Regions from separate parts of the Mycoplana sp. BE70 genome, predicted to be linked through region 1. Evidence: riboswitches for the same ligand, from Rfam matches in the RefSeq annotation. Region 1 holds a riboswitch; the other holds the start of a gene.

The links. A riboswitch is a leader RNA that binds a small molecule or an ion and turns the genes downstream of it on or off. The one in region 1 is predicted to bind thiamine pyrophosphate.
Region 2: linked by a shared signal. The riboswitch ahead of thiC (phosphomethylpyrimidine synthase ThiC) and the one ahead of thiB (thiamine ABC transporter substrate binding subunit) in region 1 are both predicted to bind thiamine pyrophosphate.

The regions. Positions count from the first base shown of each region.
Region 1 is NZ_JAVDTM010000002.1:150,758-158,425, reverse strand. Features, by position in the region: gene J2Y48_RS04125 (mechanosensitive ion channel family protein) at 1-63, opposite strand, end outside; gene J2Y48_RS04120 (M48 family metalloprotease) at 213-1,718, opposite strand; gene J2Y48_RS04115 (ATP-binding cassette domain-containing protein) at 2,004-2,747, opposite strand; gene thiP (thiamine/thiamine pyrophosphate ABC transporter permease) at 2,740-4,350, opposite strand; gene thiB (thiamine ABC transporter substrate binding subunit) at 4,435-5,445, opposite strand; TPP riboswitch at 5,485-5,599, opposite strand; gene J2Y48_RS04100 (thiamine diphosphokinase) at 5,705-6,364, shown strand; gene J2Y48_RS04095 (ABC-F family ATP-binding cassette domain-containing protein) at 6,367-7,668, shown strand, end outside.
Region 2 is NZ_JAVDTM010000015.1:92,359-100,026, forward strand. Features, by position in the region: gene J2Y48_RS22755 (sugar ABC transporter substrate-binding protein) at 1-1,042, shown strand, start outside; gene J2Y48_RS22760 (sugar ABC transporter permease) at 1,216-2,088, shown strand; gene J2Y48_RS22765 (carbohydrate ABC transporter permease) at 2,099-2,929, shown strand; gene J2Y48_RS22770 (ABC transporter ATP-binding protein) at 2,941-3,975, shown strand; gene J2Y48_RS22775 (DUF1403 family protein) at 4,187-4,459, shown strand; gene J2Y48_RS22780 (DUF1403 family protein) at 4,468-4,701, shown strand; TPP riboswitch at 5,060-5,171, shown strand; gene thiC (phosphomethylpyrimidine synthase ThiC) at 5,263-7,074, shown strand; gene thiO (glycine oxidase ThiO) at 7,077-7,668, shown strand, end outside.

The sequences.
Region 1 (7,668 bases):
AGCGGTCAGGCCGAGTAAAAGACAGAAAAGGCTAAAGGACAGGAAAGCAAAAAACCTGGACATCGTACCCCACACGTGTTTGCGGAACCCAGAATGTCATTTCAGTCTGTCGTTGAATTCGAATGCCAGTATATAACTAGCACTTACGCGGATGCGCCGAAAGATGGCGCAATCGTGGCCAGCCACGCCCGAACAACTCCGTCGCAGGCCTGCTATTCGGTGATGATCTTGAGTTTATCGCCCGGCTTGATCGTGCTGGTCGAGTCCAAGGCGTTGATCAGGCGGAAAAGACCGAGCTTGCGATCGGTCCCCATCATTTGGCCGGCGAGCGAGGCGACGGTGTCCCCCTGCCGCGCGGTGACCACGCGGACCCTCAGTGGCTTCAGCGATGCGACCTCCTGCGGCGTCAGCCGCCGGAATGAGCTTTTCAGGACGTTTGCGGTCGGTTCGAGGGCAGTCGAACCTTGCGGAACGGCCGTCAGGAAGCGGTAGATCCGATTGCCGATCCGCACGACGGTGACGTCGAATTCCCAGCGGTCAGCGGCCGCCCGTGCCGTTGCTGCTTCCAAGCCGTTGACGGTGGTCGGACGGATCGTTTCCGTCTTCAGGCCGGTGACCCAGCCGCTGGAGATGTAGTTGACGAGGCTTTGGCGCTGGTTGTCAGCGACGCCGTCGAAGCGGATCGCGATGTCGCCCGGGCCGGTCGCAAGGACGGCATCCGCCTTGTTGTCGATCTGGAAGCCGGCGGGCACATCGTAGCGGATGCCGAGCGTGCCGTGCAGGAACGTTTGTCCGCGCACGTAACCTTCTTCGGGGCTGTCGCCATAGAGCAGACCGTCGATGCCGGCGAGGTAGTAGTCACGACCGCGGTCGCCAACCGTTCCTTGCGCGCCGAAGGCACGGGCATGGCGGCGGGCAAGTTCGACCCGCTGCGGTGCGTTCGGGTGACTGGACAGGAAGTCCAGGCTCTGGTCGGCTTCCGGATCGACCGACGTGTATTGGCCGTAGGCGGCCATGGAATCGAGGAAACGCGCTGCCGCATAGGGCTCGTAACCTGCCTCGGCGAGCATGCGCACGCCGATCACGTCCGCTTGCAGTTCCTGATTGCGCGAGAAGGCGGCAAGCCGCAGCTTGCCGCGGGCGAGCGCCTGCTTGCCCGCAAGATTGCTCGACAGCACTTCGGCGACGACGCGGCTGGCGATGACTTCCGCCTCTTCCTTCTTCTGCCGCTCGATGCCGTGGTTTGCCGTCACGTGGGCCATCTCGTGCGACAGAACGGCCGCCACTTCCGAGGCGTCGTTGGCGAGCGCCAAAAGGCCGCGCGTGACATAGAGATAGCCGCCCGGCAACGCAAACGCATTGATTGCCGGCGAGTTGAGGATGGTGATCCGATAAGACTGGCTCGGATTCTCCGAGACCGCCGTCAGCGCTCCGGCGATGCGGGCGACGAGACGCTCGGTCTTGGCGTCCTTGTACTCTCCGCCATAGCTGGCAACGATGCGCGGATGCTCGCGCGCGCCCATGGCCGCGCGTGGATCGTTCTTCTGAACTTCGTCGACGATCTGTGGACTGGACGAGGGCGCGACGGTCGGCTCATAGGTCTGATCGAAAGCCTGGCACGATACGACAAGGCCCGCGACCGCGACGGCAAGCACGGAACGCGCAACGGCGGCTCCGCGTCCTCTGCCCAATCCCGGATGCCGACTCTTGCCCAGCATTCGCCCCATGTCCCTTTTGCAACCTAACGACCTGTTCGGAAATCACCCGGGCCTCGACATCCGGACCGTATCCGATTCGAAGACGAACGACCCGCGCTTGTTCGGATTGTTGTTACGGCTTTCCGAAGTATCGTGCCGACACCCGCAGGTCCCGTTAGGACCCTTCGCCGAGAGATAGACGCACCGCCCCTTGCCGACAACTCCCGATTCCAGAATCGGTTTTCAATGTGGCTCCGGTGACACAGCGTAGCGTCCAAAGTATGGCAATCCTCGGGCTGAGAGGCATTATCCATCAGAACCAAGGAAGGCGGCCAAAGCCGGCAGCTTCCGGTGCGCAAGAAAGCCCTCGAGCGGCGCCATCAACGCGATCGCTCCGTCGTCGATGAACATGGCCCGATCGGCGAGACGTGGCAGATCTTCGACCTGATGGCTGATGAACAGCAGCGTGCTTCCCGTTTCGATGCGAAGTTCCGACAGGAGCACTGCCATTTCGGCGCGCATGGCCGGGTCAAGCGCCGCAAAGGGCTCATCGAGGAGCAGGACCGGACGGTTCCTAACAAGCGCACGGGCAAGGGCCACCCGCTGCCGCTCTCCACCCGAGAGCTGCGCCGGCATGCGATGCCCATAGCCGGCCAGTCCGACGCGGGCGAGGGCCGTATCGACCTTCTCCCGCTCGGCCGGCCCCAGGCGAAGCGATGGGTCGATGCCCAGGCCGACATTCTGCGCCACCGTCAGATGGACGAAGAGATTGTTCTCCTGGAACACGATGGAGACTGGCCGCGCTGCCGGCTCACGTCCAGCCATGTTCTTTCCAAAGATCGCAACGGTACCGGAGCTGATCGGCTGGAAGCCGGCGATGACGTTGAACAGCGTCGACTTGCCGGCGCCGGATGGTCCGGTGACGGCGACGCTTGCTCCCTTGGGGATGGTGCAATCAAAGACGAGGCGCTTTTGCTCGAACTGCACGGTGGCAAACTCGAGCCGGATCGCCGGAGGGGCCTCCGCGCCCTGCTGGGAGGGTTCACGCATTCTCTTCCCTTTTGTTCTTCTCCGCTGCGGTGGAGGGCAGCGTCAGCAGCAGGCAGAGCACGCCGAGAAGCAAGGCAATCCCCGCCGCGTCCTCCGTCCGATAGCTTCCCATCCGGCTGAACAGCAGCCAGGGCAAGGTGACAAAACCATCGGCGCCGAAGATCGCGACGGCGCTCAGATCGCCGAGCGACAGAGCCATGGCGAAGGCAAAGGCGGTCATCAGCGGCCGCTTCAGCGCCGGCAGATCGACCCATCTCATTCGATGCCAGCCGGTGACACCGAGGCTGACTGACAGCCGTCCGGTTCGCACCAGATGCGTCCGGTAGGCCGGTCCCAGGACACGGACCACGAAGGGCAAGGCCATCAGGGCGTTGACGACGACAACCACATAGGGTGCAAAGCGTCCGGTTGCACCAACGTGGCGCAGCAGCAGGAACCAGCCGGTGGCAACCACGACGGGGGGGACGAGCAGAATCAGCGAGCTTGCGGCTTGCAATCCGGCGGCCAGGTGGCGCGTGCCTTTGATCCCGACCTCGCCGAGTTGTGGAACTGCGACGGTGGGAACCGCGATTGTGAGCGAAAGCGCAGCCGAGACAACCGAAATGGCCAGGCTGGTGAGCAGCGCCTGGTGCAGGAGCGGATCAGTTGCCAGCCGACCCAGATCGGCGGACAGGCCGGAGGCGGCCACGGCCAGGAGCGGCGCCACCGTGAACACGGCAAAGACCGCAATCACGATGCCGTCGGCAAACCTTCCCCGGCGGCTGTCGAACCGACGGACGGCGCGGCCGGTCGTCGGCGCGTCATCTGCGGGCGTTCCGAGCATCCGCATCAGTGCCAGCAGCGTCCCGGTAACGATGATCTGCATGGCGGACAGCATGACGGCGCGCGGCGGGTCGAATTCGAAGCGCAGGGCCTGGTAGATCGCCACTTCGATCGTCGTCGCGGCCGGCCCGCCGCCGAGCGTCAGGACGATCGTGAAGCTCGTTGCGCAAAGCATGAGGATGAGACCGGCGATTCCTGGCAGCAGTCCGCGGATCACCGGCCATTCGATCAGGCGGAATACGGCGGCCGGGCGCATGCCGAGATTAGCCGAGGTCAGCCAGTATTCGGCGGGGATGCGCTCGAGCCCGGCTAGCAGCAGGCGCGCTGCGAGCGGCAGGTTGAAGAAGACATGCGCGACGAGGATGCCCGCCAGACCATAGATGCTGACGGGATTGTCGAGTCCGAGCGCGCTCAACATTTTGTTGACGACACCCTTCCGCCCCCAGACCTCGATGATGCCGAGAACGGCGACCAATGCGGGCAAGCCAAGGGGGAGGGCGGAAAGCCGGACGATCCAGATCCGGCCGATAAAGGACCGTTGGCGTGCCAGTGCGCTCGCTACCGGAATGGCAAGGGCCACCGACAGCACGGTCGACAGGCCAGCCTGGAGCAGCGTGAACCTGGCGATACGGACGAGATAGCTGTCGAACAGCGTGCCGTACGTGTCGCCTTCGGCGCTGAGCAGCAGCACGGCAGTCGAAATGCCGGCAAACAACAGGATGAAGCCGAGGGCGGCGCCCCCGGCTGCTGTAATCGCTGCTCTTTCGCTGTTCGTGTACATGCAGTGACCCAAGCAACATGTTGGCCGTTCACGCGGGCGATGCCACTCGTCCGCGTGAACGGTCTTTCGGCAGAGGTCAGGCCCTCATTTGGCGCTCATCGCCGACAGCCATTCGTCGATCCAGGCCTTGCGGTTCGCGGCAACCTCGTCGGCGGGGAAAAGGAAGGTGTGCTCGGGCTTCACCAGTTTGCCGAAGGCGTCCGGAAGCGGCTCGCGGGTCGCGCCGACTGGCATCATCCAGTTGGTCTCGGGAATGATGGACTGGAAATCCGGGCCGGTCATGAAGCTGAGGAACTTGCGGGCGAGGTCCGGATCGCTGGCCGCCTTCGTCATGCCGGCGACCTCGATCTGCACGTAGTGGCCTTCGGCAAAGGGGGCCGCCTGGTAGCGCTCGGAGTTCTCCGCCACCATGTGGTAGGCCGGCGAGGTGGTGTAGGACAGGACCATCGGCGCTTCGCCCTTGGTAAAGAGCCCATAGGCCTCGGACCAGCCGGGGGTGACGGTCAGGATGCGATCCTTCAACTTCGTCCACGCCTCGCCCGCCTTGTCGCCATAGACGGCCTTGACCCAGAGCAACAGGCCGAGGCCCGGCGTCGAGGTGCGGGGATCCTCGATCACGATCTTTTCCTTCGGATCGCCCTCGATCAGTTCCTTCAGGCTCTTCGGCGGGTTCTTCAGCGTCTCGGTGTCATAGACCACGGCGAAGTGGCCGTAGTCGTAAGGCAGAAAGGTGTCGTCGACGAAATTGCCCGGCACGGTCAAGCCTTCGGGAGAAAGCTGGTGGGGCACAAACAGCCCCGTCGCCTTGGCTTCAGCCACGAGGTTCGTATCAAGGCCGAGAACGAGATCCGCCTTGGTGCCTTCGCCCTCCAGCTTCAGCCGAGTCAGCAGTTCGACGCCGTCGGCAACGCCGACCCATTCGACCTTGCAGTCGCAGGTCTTCTCAAACTCGGCTGCGACCTTTGCGCCGGGCCCCCATTCGGTGACGAAGCTCTCGTAGGTGTAGATGGTGAGCGTCTTGTCCGCCGCAAGCGCGGGAGAAACGAAAGACGTTGCAGCAAGTAGCATGAAAGATGGAAGAAGTCCTATGCGCATCGGCGCCTCCTTTAGTTCCAAATAAACGGGAATAGGGCGCTGAATGTGCCGTCTAATCCCTCCGCCGGTACAAACCGGATCAGGTTCCGCGGGTTGGCAAATGCCTCTCAGCCGCTGGTCATCTCATAACCGTGCGGCACCCCGTTAGAGCAGGAAGAGCTTTAGTCCGGTGGCGCCGCTTATGCAAGCGGCTGGACGCTGCAGCTTCTTCTGCAAAGGCGTTTCCATTCCCGCTGAACATGCGCTAGACGGTGTGCCCATGACGAACGCCGCCGATCAACTGTTTGTCCTCCTTCTCGGAGGAACCCTTGAACCGACCCCCCGGTTCAAGGCGGCCATTGACGGTGCCCGTTTCATCGCCGCCGACGGCGGCATGCGCCATGCGACGACGCTTGGCATCACCCCCGAAGCCTGGGTCGGCGATTTCGATTCCACCACGCCGCAGGAACTTGCAGCCTGGAGCCATGTTCCGCGCGAGCCCTATCCGACTGCCAAGAACGCGACCGATGGCGAGATTGCCGTCTCGGCTGCGCTTGCACGCGGGGCGCAAAGACTGATCCTCGCGGGGGGGCTCGGCGGCGAGCGCAGCGATCACGCCCTCATGCACTTGCTCCATGCGGCAGCGCTGAAGGCGGACGGCTGCGACATCATGCTGAGCTCCGGGTTGGAGGAAGCCTGGCCGCTGCCTCCGGGCCGCACGACGATCGAATTGCCGGAGAACAGCCTCTTCTCGATCCTCGGCCTGACTGCTCTGTCGGGCCTTTCGATCGAGAACGTGCGCTACCCATTGAACGCGTTCGACCTGCCGTTCGGCTCGTCGCGCACGGTCTCCAACGTGGCGCTCGGCGCCGTCACCTTAACCCTTGATGCCGGGCTGGCCGTGTTGCTCGCCCGACCCTACGATCTTTCAGGAGCCTGATTTTGGCACCGCCCATTCTGAAACTTGACGACATGCTCCTGAGCTTCGGCGGAACGCCGCTGCTGGCCGGTGCGAACCTGCAGGTGGAGCCGGGCGATCGCATCTGCCTTGTCGGCCGCAACGGCTCGGGCAAGTCGACGCTTTTGAAAATCGCCGCCGGCATCGTCGAGCCGCAGTCCGGCGAGGTCTTCCGCCACCCGTCCGCAACCATCCGCTATCTGGAACAGGCGCCGGATTTCGAAGGGTTCGCAACGGTTGCGGCCTACGCTGAAGCCGGTCTCGGCCCCGGCGACGATCACTATCGTGTCACCTATCTGCTGTCGCATTTGGGCCTGACTGGTGAGGAGGACCCGAAGACGCTTTCAGGCGGCGAAGCGCGCCGTGCTGCACTGGCACGCGTGCTTGCGCCGGAACCGGACATCTTGCTCCTCGACGAGCCGACCAACCACCTCGACCTGCCGACGATCGAATGGCTGGAAGATGAACTGACAAAGAGCCGGTCAGCGCTCGTCGTCATTTCGCACGACCGGCGCTTCCTGGAAAAAGTCTCCAATGCCACGGTCTGGCTCGACCGCGGCACGTCACGCCGCCTCGACCGTGGCTTCGGCCATTTCGAGGCGTGGCGGGATCAGGTGCTGGAGGCTGAGGAACTGGAGCAGCACAAGCTCGGCAAGGCGATCGAGCGCGAGGAGCACTGGTTGCGCTACGGCGTGACGGCACGGCGAAAGCGCAACATGCGCCGGCTCGGCGAGTTGCAGGACATGCGTGCCCGCCACCGCGGCCACAAGGGACCGCAGGGCACCGTCCAGGCGACGGCGTCGGATGCGCAGGAATCCGGAAAGCTGGTGATCGAGGCCGACAAGGTCACCAAGGCCTATGGTGAACGGACGATCGTCGCGCCCTTTTCGATCCGCGTCCATCGCGGCGATTGCATCGGCCTTGTCGGGCCGAACGGTGCCGGCAAGACGACGCTGCTGAAAATCCTGACCGGTCAGCTCGCACCCGATAGCGGCACCGTCAAGCTCGGCACCAATCTCGAGATCGCCACCCTCGACCAGCGCCGCGAGGAACTGAACCTGGACGACACGCTGGCGCATTATCTGACGGATGGCCGCGGCGAGAGCCTGATCGTCAACGGCGAGCAGCGCCACGTGACCGGCTACATGAAGGAATTCCTGTTCCAGCCGGAGCAGGCCCGCACGCCGATCCGCAACCTTTCCGGCGGCGAGAGAGCCCGGCTGATGCTGGCGCGGATCCTGTCGCGCCCGACCAACCTGTTGATCCTCGACGAGCCCACCAACGAT
Region 2 (7,668 bases), on a different contig from region 1:
GATGGGCTGGCTGACGAAGCTGGACGATTTCAGCGCCGACTATGACTATGACGACTTCATCACTGCGACGCGCGAAAGCCTCAGCGTTGACGGCACGATGTACGGTGCGCCCTTCTACGGCGAAAGCCTCATCACCTTCTACCGCAAGGATCTTTTCGAGAAGGCCGGCCTGACGATGCCGGAAAAGCCCACTTTCGATGATATTGCGATCTTTGCGGAAAAGCTCACGGACCGCGACAACGGAATCAACGGCATCTGCTTGCGCGGCAAGCCGGGCTGGGGTGAGAATTCTCCGCTGATTTCGACCTTCGTCGCAGCCTTTGGCGGCGCATGGTTTGATATGGAGTGGAAGCCGCTGTTGACGAGCGAGCCCTGGAACCAGGCGCTCAACTGGTACCTGGATGTCATGAAGACAGCCGGCCCGACCGGCGCGACGACGAACGGCTACAATGAAAACCGCGTTCTCTTCAGCAGTGGCAAGTGCGGTATGTGGATCGATGCCACGGTAACGGCAGGCTACCTGCTAGATCCGAAGGAATCGCAGGTTTCCGAAACGACCGGCTTTGCGCCGTTCCCCATTACCGACAAGAACCCTGAAGCCGCAGGCTGGAGCGGTGCATGGGCTCTGGCCGTGCCGGTTAGCGTGACGGACAACGCCGCTGCTGCCAAGAAGTTCATCGAATGGGCGACGTCGAAGGAATATGCGCGTCTCGTCGGTGAGCGCGAAGGCTGGCTGCTTGCGCCGTCGGGCACGCGCAAGTCGACCTATGCCTCTCCTGAATATCAGGACGTTGCAAAGCCCTTCGCAGACAAGGTGCTTGCTGCCATCTCCGCCGTGCAGCCGACCAAGCCTTCCGTCATGGAAACCCCTTACACGGGCGCCGGCTTCATCGATATCGCGGAATTCCAGGCCCTCGGAACAACCATTGGCCAGACGATTGCTGCTGCTGTCAGCGGCAGCAAGACGGCTGACCAGGTGCTCGAAGAGTCGCAGGCCTATGTCGAGCGCACGATGGAGCGCGCCGGTTACTACAAGAAGTAACGGCGGATATGGACCGGTGCGCCTGCATCCTCGATGTCGGCGCGCCGGTCGGCCATGCCGGCGTTGCATTAGTCCGCGCCTTTGAGGGGACCGTTCTGAATGTCATCGGCGGGACGTGACGGCAGGCGCCCGGATCTGCCTGAACCTCGAATTCGAAACGGGACGAGATAGATATGTCTGGCTATCAGATGAAGCGAGCGGCGCGGTTCGCCCTAACACCCTCCGTGGTGCTGCTTTTTATCGGCATGATTGTTCCACTGGCGATGACGTTGTGGTTGTCGTTCCAGTACTACAATCTGCTAAATCCAGCAGAGGCGGGATTTGCAGGGGTCAGCAATTACACCTATTTCCTGTCGGATCCCGCATTCTCGCAGGCGATCATTAATACCTTGCTGCTCGTAGGCGGCGTGCTGGCGATCACGGTGATCGGCGGTATCCTGCTCGCTTTGCTGTTTGATCAGCCGATGTGGGGTCGTGGCGTCGTCCGGCTTCTCGTCATCGCGCCGTTTTTCGTCATGCCCACGGTGTCGGCGCTGGTGTGGAAGAACATGCTTATGCATCCGGGCTACGGCATCTTCGCCTGGATCGCGCACAAGCTGGGCCTGCCGCCCGTGGAATGGCTAAGCAACTCTCCGCTTCTGTCCATCGTGATGATTGTCGCGTGGCAGTGGTTGCCCTTCGCTACCCTGATCTTCCTGACCGCGCTTCAGTCGCTTGACACCGAGCAGCAGGAAGCCGCGCGCATGGACGGTGCCGGACCGTTCGACCGGCTGATTTACATTATCCTGCCGCATCTGGGCCGGGCCGTCACGGTCGTCCTGCTGATGGAGACGATCTTCATCCTGGCGATCTTTGCTGAGATCTTCGTCACCACCAGTGGCGGGCCTGGCTATGCGTCCACCAACCTGCCGTTCCTGATTTATGTGCAAGCCCTGCTCCAGTTCGATGTGGGAGCCGCTTCCGCCGGCGCGATCATCGCCGTGGTCATTGCCAATGCCGTCGCCATTTTCGCCATTCGACTGGCCGGCAAGAACCTGACCGCCTGAGGAAACGAAAATGAAAAAGCCTCACACAATCTTTCTGAAGACCGGCATCTCCGTGCTGGGCTGGACAGTGGCGCTGCTGCTGTTCTTTCCGATCCTTTGGACTGTGCTCACCAGCTTCAAGACGGAAGTCGATGCCATTGCATTCCCGCCGAGCTTCCTGCCGACCCAATGGACGCTTGAAAACTACTTCGAGGTGCAGGAGCGCTCGGAATATTTCACCCATTTCCTGAACTCGGTGGCTATTTCCGTGGGTTCGACGGTTCTCGGCATGCTGCTGGCGATACCGGCGGCCTGGTCGATGGCGTTCCAGCCCACCCGCGCCACCCGACATGTCCTGATGTGGATGCTCTCCACCAAGATGATGCCCGCCGTCGGTGCGCTGGTGCCGATCTTCCTGATCTTCAAGACAGCCGGTCTTCTCGATACGCTTTTCGGCGTCACGTTCATTCTCGTCATCGCCAACCTGCCGATCATGGTGTGGATGCTTTACACCTATTTCAAGGAAGTCCCCGCGGATATCCTCGAAGCGGCCCGTATGGACGGGGCCACAACGCTGAAGGAACTCTTCTACGTTCTGCTTCCGATGAGCCTGCCGGGCGTTGCCTCGACAATGCTTCTCAACGTTATCCTGGCGTGGAACGAGGCGTTCTGGACTCTGAGCCTCACCGCCATCAAGGCAGCGCCCCTGTCGGCATTCATTGCTTCCTATTCCAGCCCGCAGGGTCTGTTCTGGGCAAAGCTGTCGGCGGCTTCGACGCTGGCAATCGCCCCCATCCTCGTCCTCGGCTGGATGAGTCAGAAGCAGCTCGTCCGCGGTCTGACGTTCGGCGCCGTTAAGTAGGAGAACTACCAATGGGTTCCATCACCCTCAAAAACATTCACAAGGCGTTTGGCGACCAGGTGGTCATTCCCGACGCCAATCTCGAGATTGTTGATGGCGAGTTCGTCGTCTTCGTCGGGCCTTCCGGCTGTGGCAAATCCACGCTGCTGCGGCTGATTGCCGGGTTGGAAGACCCGACCTCCGGTGAGGTTCATATCGATGGCAAAGATGTGACGCAGGCTTCGCCGGGCAAGCGCAAGCTCTCGATGGTGTTCCAGTCCTACGCCCTCTATCCGCATATGACGGTGGCGCAGAACATCGGGTTCCCGCTGAAAATGTCTGGCGAAAAGGCAGCGACGATTCGCGCGCGCGTGCAGGAGGTCGCCAAGAGCCTCGACCTGCTGCCTTATCTGGAACGACGTCCCCGCAATCTCTCGGGTGGCCAGCGGCAGCGCGTCGCAATCGGGCGGGCCATTATTCGCCAGCCGGCCGGCTTTCTGTTCGATGAACCTCTGTCAAACCTCGACGCGGCATTGCGCGTCAGTATGCGGTTGGAGATTTCCGAGTTACACCAGCGGCTCGGCAGCACGATGATCTATGTGACCCACGATCAGATCGAGGCGATGACGATGGCCGACCGCATCGCCGTGATGAACGCCGGACGTATCGAGCAATTCGCTACCCCGCTGGAATTGTATCGCCGGCCCGCAAACCGTTTCGTCGCTAGCTTTATAGGTTCACCGAAGATGAATTTCATCGACGGTGAAAGGGCTGCACAATACGGTGCCCACGCCATCGGCTTGCGGCCGGAAGCCATTTCCCTTTCCCGTAAGACGGGAATGTGGGGTGGCCATGTCGAAAGGGTGGAACATCTGGGCGCGGAAACCATCGTTCATGTCGCGCTCGATCAGGGCCAAAAGATCACGGTTCGCACGGGCATAGAAGACGCCGTGGCGTCCGGCCAAACCATATTCGCAAGCCCTGACGGATCGCAGGTCTACCGGTTCGACGAAAACGGTTTGACGCTCGGTTTTCCGGAAAATGTTCCACGCTCCGCGCTAATGTAACTGGCGAATGAGGAGTTTCCGCAGGCGAAACATGCACCACCCACGAATACTCGCGAGCGATCGTTCAAAGCATTGAAGGGATTTTCGAGGATTTTTCTTCGATTCTGGCCGCGGCGACACATGTTGGAGGGGACACTTTTTATCTGATGCGGCCGCGAGTCGGACAAGGTTTTTTCCGACTTTTCTGCCGGCATCGTCTTGGAATCGCTGGATGATCTTGTCCGATCCGCACCCGTCTGGGCCGGCTGCTGGCGCGCGCCAAGCCCTGAACTGTTCCGCCGTCGCGGTCTGGCTGATGGGCCGCACCGAGGATGAGACAGTGCTGCGCGACGCCGTTCTGCTGACCGCGGCCGGCGACGATCCCGGCCCAGCCGGCCGGGAGTTTCTGGCCTACAAAAGGGTTTCGACGCGAAAGCCCGGTTTCTCGTCAAAAGCGGCGCCGAGCTCGCCGATCTTTTCGGGCTCGCCTGGGACGATCGGCTGACCGGGGCGGTGGACCACGCCGACGACGCGCTGCAATCCGGTCGTTTCGCGCCGCCGCTGGCGGATGCCGAACCGCTCACCTGGGCGCTTGCCGATCTGTTGATCGCCGCGCTGCTAGAATGGGACCGGCCCGTGCCGCTGGCCGAGCGGTATGAGCCCGCTTTCAAGACCCTTGGAGGCATGGGTCGCGTTCGCCCGGGTGATCCCACCTTTGCCCGCGCTGTCTGCCTCGCCCTGGTCTGAGGGAACAGGCGCGCCCTTGCACGCCGCCGGCGAAATTGCGCGGCGCGCCGATACGCTGCGCACCGCCGCGCCAAAGGTCCGGACGAAAGGCGCTGACGCGGTCATCCAAGCCGTGGGGAAGCTCGGCTTACTATGTCCGCCGCCTGGCAAATGCTGGCCTATCGCTTGCCGCAGCGAACGGGGACGCGTGGATGGCCGCGACGGCCGGCAGCCCTCGTGTATATGGAACGAATCCGAAGGCGTTTGCATGCCCCACGGGCGTTGACGACCATTGCGACGGCTTGAACCGACCTTATCCCGATTTGGCAAACCCTTTTGGACACTGCTTGACCAATCGGCGCGGGTGACATAGCCTTTCTTCATTCACCAGGGGTGTCCCGGCAAGGGGCTGAGATTCTGCTATCGCGCGCAGTGACCCGTTGAACCTGATCCAGTTCATACTGGCGTAGGGACGGTGCAAGCGCTGTGGCGGGATATCCGCGACCCGGATTCCGCCTCCGCGTCCTTCCATCATTCCGGCTCTAGGACTGGGTCTCCAAACGCAAAATTGGAGCCTCACCGATGAATATTGCCGCCCAAGAACTCACTCCGACCGTCACGACCGGTGCCTTGCCTGCCTCGCGCAAGATCCACATTGCCGGCGAACAGCATCCCGATATCCGCGTGCCGATGCGCGAGATCTCGCTGCATCCGACCTCAGGCGAACCGCCCGTCATCGTCTATGACGCCTCCGGCCCCTATACTGACCCCAACCACGTGGTGGCCATCGAGGCCGGCCTGCCGCGGCTGCGCGAAAGTTGGATCGCCGCCCGCGGCGACACCGACGGCTACGAGGGCCGCCACATCCGCCCCGAGGACAACGGTTTTGCCACCGGCGAGCGCCTGACGCCGGAATTTCCCGTCCGCAACCATCCGCGCCGGGCGAAGGACGGCAAGGCGGTAACGCAGCTCGCCTATGCCCGCGCCGGCATCATCACCCCGGAAATGGAATTCATCGCCATCAGGGAAAATCTCGGCCGCAGGGCTGCGAAGGAAGCCCTTGTCCGCGACGGCGAAAGCTTTGGCGCGCAGATCCCCGATTTCGTGACGCCGGAATTCGTCCGTCAAGAGGTCGCGAATGGCCGGGCCATCATCCCCGCCAACATCAACCATCCCGAGGCAGAACCGATGATCATCGGCCGGAATTTCCTGGTCAAGATCAACGCCAATATTGGCAATTCGGCGGTCGCCTCCTCCATGGCCGAGGAGGTCGAGAAGATGGTCTGGGCGATCCGCTGGGGCGGCGATACCGTCATGGACCTCTCGACGGGCCGTAACATCCACAACATCCGCGAATGGATCATCCGCAATTCTCCCGTCCCGATCGGCACCGTGCCGCTCTACCAGGCGTTGGAGAAGGTGAACGGCATTGCCGAAGACCTAACCTGGGAGGTTTTCCGCGACACGCTGATCGAGCAGGCCGAGCAGGGCGTCGACTATTTCACCATCCACGCCGGCCTGCGGCTGCACTACATCCCTCTGACCGTTAACCGCGTCACCGGCATCGTCTCGCGCGGCGGCTCGATCATGGCCAAGTGGTGTCTTCATCACCATCGCGAGAGCTTCCTTTACGAGCGTTTCGAGGAAATTTGCGATATCTGCCGCGCCTATGACGTCTCCTTCTCGCTCGGCGATGGCCTGCGCCCCGGCTCGATCGCCGACGCCAACGATGCTGCGCAATTTGCCGAACTCGAAACGCTCGGTGAACTCACGCAGATCGCCTGGGCGAAAGACTGCCAGGTCATGATCGAAGGCCCGGGCCATGTGCCGATGCACAAGATCAAGGAGAACATGGACAAGCAGCTTAAAGTCTGTGGCGAAGCACCTTTTTACACGCTCGGGCCGCTGACCACGGATATTGCGCCGGGTTACGACCACATCACCTCCGGCATAGGAGCGGCGATGATCGGCTGGTTCGGAACAGCGATGCTTTGCTACGTGACGCCGAAGGAGCATCTCGGCCTACCGGATCGCAATGACGTGAAGGTGGGTGTCATCACCTACAAGATCGCCGCCCATGCAGCCGATCTCGCCAAGGGGCACCCGGCGGCGCAGGTGCGTGACGATGCGCTGTCGCGTGCGCGCTTCGAGTTTCGCTGGGAAGACCAATTCAACCTTTCACTCGATCCCGATACCGCACGTTGCTTCCACGATGAAACTCTGCCGAAAGAGGCGCACAAGGTCGCGCATTTCTGCTCGATGTGCGGTCCCAAATTCTGCTCGATGCGGATTTCGCACGACATCCGCGCCGAGGCGCAGAAGGAGGGACTGGAGGCCATGGCCCAAATATTCCGCGAGGGTGGTGACCTCTATGTGCCGCTGGCCGGAGAATGACGATGCGCATCCTCGTCAAGGGCGCCGGCGTCGCCGGGCTGACGGTCGCCTGGCAGCTCTATCGCCACCGCTTCGACGTCACCATTCAAGAACGGGCCGAAAAGGTTGGCCTCGGTTCCTCCGGCTTTGCAGGCGGCATGCTCGCCCCCTGGTGCGAACGGGAAAGCGCAGAAGAGCCCGTGCTGACGTTGGGCCGGCTAGCCGCCGACTGGTGGGAGGCGGCGCTGCCGGGCCATGTGCAGCGTCGCGGTACACTGGTCGTTGCCAGCGGACGCGATGCCGGCGAACTCGATCGCTTTGCACGACGAACGAGTGGTTGGGAATGGCTGGACGAACATGCAATCTCAGCGCTGGAGCCCGATCTCACCGGTCGCTTCCGCAAGGCTTTGTTCTTCCGCCAGGAGGCGCATCTCGATCCACGCAAGGCGCTCTCCGCCCTGACCGCAGGCCTTGAGAAGGCGCGCATGCGCTTCCTCTTTGGGTCAAGCGGTGATGCCGAAACCGTGCCCTTTGACCGGGTGATTGATTGCACCGGGGCTGAACAGATCGGGCGACTCGCCGATCTCCGCGGCGTGCGCGGCGAAATGCTGCGCC